One region of the Kineococcus sp. NBC_00420 genome, then DNA from elsewhere that is predicted to be linked to it. Evidence: predicted binding sites of a transcription regulator. Region 1 holds the regulator's gene; each other region holds the start of a gene.
What was found. Region 1 encodes LexA, which represses DNA repair genes until DNA is damaged. Its sites were predicted from a motif close to TCGAACANNTGTTCGA; they were not measured.
Positions count from the first base shown of each region.

Region 2: the regulator LexA is predicted to act here: its motif matches at 1,741-1,756, upstream of OG218_RS20480 (HNH endonuclease signature motif containing protein).
Region 3: the regulator LexA is predicted to act here: its motif matches at 1,948-1,963, upstream of OG218_RS10775 (glycoside hydrolase family 127 protein).

Region 1 is NZ_CP107930.1:867,146-870,372, forward strand. It holds gene OG218_RS04295 (methyl-accepting chemotaxis protein) at 1-1,524, shown strand, start outside; gene lexA (transcriptional repressor LexA) at 1,760-2,443, shown strand; gene OG218_RS04305 (aspartate/glutamate racemase family protein) at 2,418-3,101, opposite strand; gene OG218_RS04310 (ATP-dependent DNA helicase) at 3,133-3,227, opposite strand, start outside.
Region 2 is NZ_CP107930.1:4,150,098-4,153,324, reverse strand. It holds gene OG218_RS20495 (LLM class flavin-dependent oxidoreductase) at 1-108, shown strand, start outside; gene OG218_RS20490 (IS5 family transposase) at 259-1,134, shown strand; gene OG218_RS20485 (hypothetical protein) at 1,184-1,657, opposite strand; gene OG218_RS20480 (HNH endonuclease signature motif containing protein) at 1,957-3,227, shown strand, end outside.
Region 3 is NZ_CP107930.1:2,213,128-2,216,354, reverse strand. It holds gene OG218_RS10785 (transporter substrate-binding domain-containing protein) at 1-767, opposite strand, end outside; gene OG218_RS10780 (LacI family DNA-binding transcriptional regulator) at 867-1,868, opposite strand; gene OG218_RS10775 (glycoside hydrolase family 127 protein) at 1,991-3,227, shown strand, end outside.

The DNA of each region.
Region 1 (3,227 bases):
CTCCTGCTGGCCGTCGTCGTCGCCGTCGGCCTCAACCGCCTCGGCTCCTCGCAGGCCAACCTGGACACCGTCTCCACCAGCGGCGTGGCCTCGGTGCAGACGCTGGGCGAGGTCCGCACCTCCTTCCTCACCCTGCGGATGGACATCGTCAACGCCGCGATCAACGACGACCCGAAGGCCACCGAGGCGTCGCTGACCAAGATGGGCGAGGACGACACGGCCTACGACCAGGCGTGGAGCGCCTACCAGGCCTCCAGCCCGGCCACCCCGGCCGCGGACCGGGCCCGGATCGAAGACCTCGTCAAGCAGTACCGCGCGGCGCGGGTCGAGCTCGTGACACTGGTCCGCAACAACGACCGTGCCGGCTTCGTCGCCCGGCGCAGCGCCACGACGACCCCCGTCACCGACCAGCTGCTGCCGCTGCTGGCCACCGCGGCCAAGCACGAGAAGGACGCCGCGACCGCCATGGCCACCGCCGGCTCCGCCGACTACCACGCCGCCGTCGTGATGCTGCTGGTCATCGGCGCCCTCGCCCTCGCGATCGCCGTCGTCGTCGCCGTCGTCATCTCCCGCTCCATCGCCCGCCCCCTGGCCCGCACCCTCACCGTCGTGCAGGGCCTCGCCGAGGGGCGCCTGAACCAGCGCGTCGGCTCCACCACCACCGACGAGGTCGGCCGTGTCGGCGCTGCCCTCGACGTGACCATGGACCGCCTCAACACCACCATGCGCCGCATCTCCGACTCCGCCGCGACCCTCGCCGGCTCCTCCGAGGAACTGACCACCGTCGCCACCCAGCTCTCCTCCGGCGCCGAGGAATCCGCCACCCAGACCCAGGTCGTCGCCGCCGCCACCGAGGAGATCTCCGCCAACATCGGCACCGTCGCCGCGGCCGGGGAGGAGATGACCGCCGCGATCCGCGAGATCGCCTCCTCCACCGCCGAGGCCTCCTCGGTCTCCGCCGACGCCGTGTCCAGCGCGTCGCAGGCCTCGGAGATCCTGGACCGCCTCTCCGCCTCCTCCCGCGAGATCGGCGACGTCGTCAAGCTCATCACCTCCATCGCCGAGCAGACGAACCTCCTCGCCCTGAACGCCACCATCGAAGCCGCCCGCGCGGGGGAGATGGGCAAGGGCTTCGCCGTCGTCGCCGGGGAGGTGAAGGAACTGGCCCAGCAGACCGCTCGGGCCACGGAGTCCATCACCACGCGGGTGGCGGCCACCCAGGCTGACGCGACCGAGGCCGCGTTCGCCATCGGCGGCATCAGTGAGGTCATCGCCCGCATCGACGGGTTGCAGGCCACCATCGCGGCGGCGGTGGAGGAGCAGTCGGCCACGACCTCGGAGATGGTCCGCAACGTCACCGAGGTCTCCTCGGGGAGTCAGGAGATCGCGTTGAACATCTCCGGCATCGCCGCTGCGGCGGACCAGACCACGGCGGGGGCGACCCACACGGCCACCACCGCTGGTGAGGTCTCGCGCACCGCCAACGAACTCAGCGAGCTCGTCAGCCACTTCACCCTCGCCTGATCCACCCCACCTCCGGACCCACCGGCGCCGTCCCACACCCCGCGGGGCGGCGTCGTCCGGTGGCGCCCCGACACGCCGGTTCGAACACGTGTTTGATCCTCGACCCCCGGATGACTACCGTGACGTGGATCGGACCCCAGGACGGGGCCCGGTCGTACGACTCACGCGGAACGACAGGGAGAGTGACGTGGCCGACGCGCTGGACGGATCCGGCGACACCGAACAGGTGGCGCCGATGGCCTCGATCCACCACTTCCCCGACGGTCCCTACGGCCGCGACGGGCTCACCCACCGCCAACGTCGGGTGCTCGCCGCCATCCAGGAGTGCGTCGAGCAGCGGGGTTACCCGCCGAGCATGCGCGAGATCGGTCAGGCCGTCGGCCTCACCAGCCCCAGCAGCGTCGCGCACCAGGTGAAGACCCTCGAGAAGCTGGGTTACCTGCGCAAGGACCCACGCCGTCCGCGGACCCTCGAGGTGGTCTCGCCGGCGTCGGCCCGCGGCACCATCGACGGGTTCGAGGCCACCGCGGCCGACGGCCGCCCGCGTCCGCGCTACGTCCCGGTCGTCGGCCGGATCGCCGCCGGTGGCCCGATCCTCGCCGAGGAGCTGGTCGAGGACGTCTTCGCGCTCCCCGCGCAGCTCGTCGGCGCCGGCGAGCACTTCATGCTCAAGGTCGTCGGGGAGTCGATGATCGACGCCGCCATCTGCGACGGCGACTGGGTGGTCGTGCGCCAGCAGCCGACGGCCGAGAACGGTGACGTCGTGGCCGCCATGATCGACGGCGAGGCGACGGTGAAGGTGCTGCAGCGCAAGGACGGTCACGTCCAGCTGATGCCCCGCAACCCCCTCTTCGCCCCGATCGACGGCGACGAGGCGACGATCCTCGGCAAGGTCACGGCCGTGCTGCGAAGCCTCTGAGCGAGGTCACCAGTTCGACGGCCGCCTCGATCGCCAACCGGGGCGAGGTGAGGACCGGCACGTGCAGGTCGCGCAGCAACGGCGCGGCGTCGACCATGCTCGCCTGCGCCAGGACGACGACGTCCACGGGTGGGTCGAGCGCCCGCACCTGGGTCCGGACGGCCTCCGCGACCCCGGTCGTGTAGGTCAGGACGTCACCGGACTCGAAGGACGACCAGGTGTCCGGGCAGCGGACCTCGATCAGCTGCACGGCCCGACCGGTGGTCTCCGCGCACTCGCGCAGCAGCGGCAGCACGGTCGCCGCGGCCTCGGCCAGCGAGCTCACGACCGCGATCCGCCGCCCGGCCAGGACGGCGGCCTCGGCCATCGGACGGTCGACCCGGACGACGCGCAGACCCATCTCGGCGCCGACGGCCTTGGCCGTCGGGCCGACGGTCGAGCAGGTGCACACGACGACGTCCGCGCCCTCCCCCACCAGTCGGCGCAGCCGGTCGGCCAACGCCGGACGGACGCTGTCGATCCCGCGGTCCCGCGCCGTGGTGAGCAGGCCCGTGTCGACGAGGTGACGGTCGGCGACGGTGTCGTCCCGCTCGTTCAGGAGATCGCGGAAGGCGCGCACGTGGGCGTGCGCGGTGTGCAGGAAGCCGACGGTGGCCACCTCACGAGCATGCCACCCCGGACGCACGGCGTCAGCCACCGCTACCCAGACGCCGCAACGCCTCCAGCACGGTGGGGGTCGAGGTGGTGGACCAGAAGTCGGGCAGGCTGTCGCGCAGGAACCCGC
Region 2 (3,227 bases), 3.3 Mb from region 1:
GCGGAACTCGAGGCCGCCGGACTGGACGAGGTGTCGTTCTTCCCCGTCGGTGAGGACCGTCTGGGCGCCCTGGACTCGCTCGCCACGATCCTGCCGCTCCAGCAGTAGGCGGGGAACCGTCGGGACGCCCCGGCACCGGCCCGTGCTGTTCGCCTCTGCACAGCGGTTCGCCGTCCAGAGGCATGTCCTGCGGATCTCGTAGCTGCGTCATCATGACCCCGTGGGTGGAGTAGGCCGGGGCGAGGTCACCAACAAGGCATGGGCACAGATGGCCGATCGAACCGCTGTTGCCTCCATATGGTGCAACGTGGTGGGCGCTGGCCCGATCACCGCCAGGTCCTCAACGCCATCCTGTGGAAGCTGCGGACCGGCACACCCTGGCGGGACCTCCCAGAACGTTGCGGACCGTGGAAGGCAGCGCATGAGCGGCTACGGAAGTGGACCGCCGATGGGACCTGGGATCGGATCCTGGCCGAGGTCGTCGTCAAGGACGACTCCATCGGTTCCTTCGATGAAGCCGTCGCTGCGGTGGTCAGCATTGACTCCACCCACGTCCGGGCCCACCAGCAAGCAGCCGGTGCCCGGAAGAAGGGGGCTGTGCATCCTGGATCGAAACCCTCGCGGTCGAGGGGGAGTGCCTCGGGCGCTCCCCGGAGGATGACGTCCAAGCTGCACCTGGCCGTCGACGCGTCCGGGTCACCGCTCGCAGTGATCCTCACCCCGGGTCAGGCCGGCGACAACCCGCAACTGCTGCCACTGCTGGACGCCTTGGCCGCGCTGCGCGGCAGTGGGCATGAGGACAACCGACGCCTGAACGTCGAGCGGGTCATCGCCGACAAGGCCTACACCCACGCCCCACACGCAAAGCGCTGCGGCGCAGACGCATCAAAGCGACCATTCCGGAGAAGAGCGACCAGATCGCCCGGCGCTAAACCAAGGGCTCCGCCGGTGGACGGCCACCCGCCTTCGACTCCGAGATCTATCGTCAGCGCAACGTCGTCGAGCGCTGCATCAACCGGCTCAAACAGTTCCGCGCCTTCGCCACCCGCTACACCAAACGCGCTGCCTACTTCCGCACGAGGTGATCCTCGCTTGCATCATGCTGCACCTTCGATGAACCGCGCCACGACGTGAGTCGAACCACCACGGAATCGCGACGGAACTACGGCGGACTCGAGAAGGGTTACGTCCACCCGGTGCGCGTGTCAGGGATCTGCAGTCCCGGCCACCGGAAGTCGATGCTCACCAGCTTCCCCGCCGGCAGGGGCTGCAGCCGGAAAGTCCGTTCTGCGGTTCGCGTCGGGTCGTCGTCGGTCATGTACGAGCCGCCTTCACCGCCGGCCAGCAGGGGCAAGTCGCTGGCCGATGGTGAGGAGTGTTCGCTACCACCGCTGGTGGGGGCTTGCCGCTGTAGTGAGGACACGTTGTCCACCGACTGCCCGTCAGAGAAGTTCAACGTCAGTCGTAGCCTCGCTGGGCCGCCTGGATCTTCGCCGAAAGCGACGGCTTCATCGAACAGGTCAGAGGTGACGTCATGCGTCGCGGGGCTGGCGTGACGAACGCTCATCGTGAACGTGGCCTGCGTCGCTTCAACAGAGATCAGGTTCAGGTCGACGGTCGCTACCGGCGACGATCCGATGGTCAAGGACTTGAACACACAACCTCCACCCGTAGACGCACATCGAGGAGTGCTGACGAAGCTGCTACTGCGCCAGTACTTCCCGAACGACGCACTCATGCTCGCACAAGCGTTCGAAGGTGTCACTGGTTTGTTCTCCCGCCGCATGCAAGCACGATCACGCCGACTCGATGTCAGCCGTCTTCTTGATCCGCAGGACACGCCATAGAGGTCGAGCGTCGGATCCGTCAAGGGCTGGCATCTGCATGACTCAGTGAAAGCGTTGCAGCACAGACTGTTTGCTTGTTCGAAAGGCTCGAACACGATAGACTCAGGACATGACGGCGGCACTCGCAGAGCGGACGGAAGAGGCCCCCACCGGGGTCGCCTTCGGCCTGCCAGGCAAGTACCGCCGCTTCGCCGACGCCGCCCACGCCCTCTTCTTCCTCGGCGTCGCCGACACCGTCCGGATGGTCCACGACTCCCCCCACCCCGACCTCGACCAGCTCGAGGACCGCGGCGTCACCATCACGGGATCCGGGTTCGACCGCCGGGAGGCTGCCGTCGACCTCGTCGCCGAGGAGTACTCCCGCGACGAAGGTATGGACTTCGACCGCGCCCGCGCCACCATCCACAACGCCTGGCGCAGAGGCCACGACCACCGCACCCTCTGGCAAGCCGTCGCCAACGGCAGCGTCACCCGCTACCAGGCCCGCACCATCGAAGACCACGCCGAACGCCTCGGCGCCCGCATCGCCACCCTCACCGAAGAGGTCGATCCCGACGGACGCGTCACCTCCGTCCACGCCGAGGAGGGCGAGAAACTCCTCCAAGGAGAGGACTACACCGCGGCCCTGCAGGACTACCTCACCGAGGTAGTCCTGCACGCACAGGCAGGTCTGACCGGACGGAAACTGGGCATCAAGTGCTCCCGGAAAGTCCGAGCTCTCAGCCCTGGCTACGAATCCGTCGTTCTGGAGAAGAACGACGACCCCCGCGGACTGGGACACACCCCCTGCGAGGACGGCCTCCACAGCCACCTCGGGTTCATCGCCCCCACCGCCTTCGCCCTCCGCTTGGTGGCGCACACCAATGCTGCCGCCGACCACGCCGCGGACGCTGCGAAGAGGGCCGGCATCACTGACACCCGCTCCCACGGGCAGCGAGTTCGCGACGTGATCGTCGACATGCTCACCGACGCCATGGACCGCGCCGTCCCCGCCCTCTCGGATCCCACCACACCTGCCACCGCTGATTCACCCGCGGTGATCGGGCGGACCCACCGCCCTGCGACGTCGGTGCAGGTCCACGTCCGCATCGACGCGACCACCCTCCTCGGCCTCGACGACGAGGAAGCCACCGTCGACGGCGTCGGCCCCGTCCCGGCCCACGTCGCTCGCGAGCTCGCCACCACCACCGGCGCGATGTGGCGCAAGGTCATCTACTCACCCGGAACCCGAGACGTCATTGACGTCGGCGCCAAGGCCTACGCCATCACCGACGCCATGCGCCGCTTCATCACCGCACGCGATGAGTACTGCACCGCGCCCGGCTGCCACGTCCCCGCCGTCAACTGCGACCTCGACCACGAGATCCCCTGGCCGGAAGG
Region 3 (3,227 bases), 1.3 Mb from region 1:
CCGGAGACGTCCTGGCCGAACCACTTCTGCGAGATGGTGGCCAGGGTGCCGTCCGCCTTCAGCTTGGCCAGTGCGTCGCTGACCTGCTGGGCGGTGTCGGCCTCGTCCTTGCGGAAGACGAAGGCCTGCTCGGTCTGGTCGTCGGTCTTCGCGGCGATCTTCACCCCGGTGTCCCCGGAGGTCTTGAGGTAGTCGAGGACGGCGAGCTGGTCGTTGACGGTGACGTCGACGCGGCCCTGCTTGAGCAGGGTCATGGCCTGGGTCAGGCCCTCGACGGCCTCGACCTTCGCGCCGGCGTCGGTCGCGGTCTGGGCCCAGTTGCTCGTCGTCGACTGCGCGGACGTCTTGCCCTTGATGTCGGCCAGCGAGGTCACCGAGGTGTCGTCCGCGCGGGTCACCACGACGCCCGTGGACACCGTGTAGGGGGTGGAGAAGACGTACTTCGCCTTGCGCGCGTCGGTGATGGACACCTGGTTGGCCACGCCGTCGTAGCGCTTGGCCTCCATGCCGGCGAAGAGGGAGTCGAAGGTGTTCTCCGAGAACTCGACCTTGCGGCCCAGTTGCTTCCCGACGGCCTCGGCGACGTCGACGTCGTAGCCGGTGAGCTTGTTGGTCTTCGGGTCGTGGTAGCTGAACGGGGCGTAGGTGCCTTCCGTGCCGAAGCTCAGCGAGTCGTCGGTGGAGCCCGCGGTGTCGCCGCCTCCGCACGCGGCCAGGAGGCCCGCGAGGGCGAGTGCGCTGATGGTGCCGAGGGTCCTGCGTCGCATGGCTGAGCTGTCCTCCTGAGAACGGGCACCCACCGTGAGCACCCGACGGTGCAGCGACAACGTAGGGGCTGCGCATTCCCGGCGCGCCCCGGACGGCCCTCAGGCGGGGACGGTGGACTGGCGGACGACGAGGCGGGTGGGCATCGTCGTCGAGCCCGGGGAGGTGGTGCCGGCGACGGCGTCGAGCAGCAGTTCGCCCGCACGGCGGCCCAGCGCCTCCAGCCCCAGGTTGACCGTCGTCAGCGGGGGACGGGCGGCCAGGGCGATGACGTCCCAGTCGTCGAAGCCCACGACGGCGACGTCCCCGGGCACCGTCCGGCCCGCGTCGCGCAGGCCGTCGCAAATCCCGCGGGCGATCTGGTCGCTGCCGCAGGTGATGGCGTCGAGCTCGGGGTGCTTGCGCAGCAGCAGGTCCGCGGCGAGGCGACCCCAGCGTTCGCTCCAGTCGCCGTGCAGGGTCGGGCCGACGAGGGCGTCCCCGGCGGTCTCCTCCGCGGCCGCGCGCCGGACCCGGGCCGCGTGGTGGTCCTCGGGACCGGTGACGTGGGCGATGCGGCGCCGGCCGAGGTCGAGGACGTGGCGGACGGCGGCGGCGGCCCCGCCGCTCTGGTCGATGGTCAGCGAGGTGTCCCGGGGGTCCTGGGAGGGGGTGAAGGCGTAGACGACCGGGACGTGACCGGGGATCGCGATGGGGGCCCGGGACTCGGTGCGGCGGCCGGTGACGATGATCCCGTCGACGCGACGGGCCAGCAGCGTCCGCAGGTAGTGCTGCTCGCGCACCGGGTCGTCCCGGCTGTCGCAGAGCAGCACGCTCATCTCGCCCGCCCCGAGGGCGTTCTCCGCACCCAGCAGGATGGGGATGGAGAAGCGGCCGAAGCTGTCCGTGGTGATCAGCCCCACCGTGTAGCTGCGCCCGGAGGACAGGCCGCGCCCGAGGGAGTCGGGAGTGAAGCCGAGCTGCTCGGCGGCCCGGCGGACCCGTTCGCGCGTCTCGGCCCGCAGTTGCCCTGTGCCGTTGAGGGCCTTGGACGCCGTCCCCGCGGAGACACCGGCGAGCGCGGCGACGTCGACGATCCGAGCCGGAACAGTGCTTTCCGTCATCGCGCGCTCTCCGATCCCTGTGAGTCGCAGCAGACTACAGGTCCCTTGACGACGCCAGAGCGGCGTTCTACGGTGACCGCAGAAAACGTGTTCCGGCGTTTCCGAGACTCGATGGAGAGCTGATGACCAGCACGACCGCTGGGCCCGACCTGACCGTGAACAGCACCGCCGGCGCCCCCGCGGCGCCGACGGCCGACGCCGCCGTCGTCCTGCACCCCGTCCCGCTCGGCGCCTCGCGCATCACCAGCGGCTTCTGGTTCGAACGCCAGGAGGCCAACCGCCGCCAGGCCATCCGAACGGGCTACGAGAAGCTCGAGACGGCCGGCAACCTGCGCAACCTGCGGATCGCCGCGGGAACGGAGCAGGGCGAGGTCAAGGGTCCGATCTTCATGGACTCCGACGTCTACAAGTGGCTCGAGGCCGCCGGCTGGGAGTACGGGCGCGGCGCGGACGAGCAGATCCTCGCCTGGATCCGCGAGGTCAGCGACGTCGCCGCCGCCGCGCAGGCCGAGGACGGCTACCTCGACTCCGTCCAGCAGGTCCGTGGGAAGGGCGAGCGCTACGTCGACCTGCCCTGGAGCCACGAGCACTACTGCGCCGGGCACCTCTTCCAGGCCGCCGTCGCCGTCCACCGCGGCACCGGCGAGACCCGCCTGCTCGACGTCGCCGTGAAGCTGGCCGACCACCTCGTCGCCACCTTCGGCGCCGGCAAGACGGAGGAGGTCGACGGCCACCCCGTCGTCGAGATGGGCCTGGTCGAACTCTTCCGCGAGACGGGGAAGCGGGAGTACCTCGACCTCGCCACCTGGTTCGTCGACGCCCGCGGCACGGGGATCATCGAGCGGCTGCACGGCAAGGAACCCACGTACTTCTCCGACCGCGTCCCCGTGCGCGAGCAGACCTCGCCCGAGGGCCACTCGGTCCGCGCCGTGTACTTCACCGCCGGTGCCGCCGACGTCGCGGCCGAGACCTCCGACGCCGGGTTGCTCGCCGCCCTCACCACGCAGTGGGAGGGGATGGTCGCCTCGAAGACCTACGTGACCGGCGGCATCGGGTCCCGTTGGGACTTCGAACAGTTCGGCGACCACTACGAACTCGGCCCGGACCGGGCCTACGCCGAGACCTGCGCCGCGATCGGCAGCGTCCAGTGGACCTGGCGGATGCTGCTGGCGACGGGGGACTCCCGCTACGCCGACCTCGTCGAACGCACCCTCTACAACGCGTTCCTGCCCGGGGTCTCGCTCACCGGGACGGAGTACTTCTACGTCAACGCGCTGCAGTTGCGCCACGGTGCGCACGCCGAGGAGGAACGCAGCGCGACCCACGGTCGACGCGCGTGGTTCGACTGCGCCTGCTGCC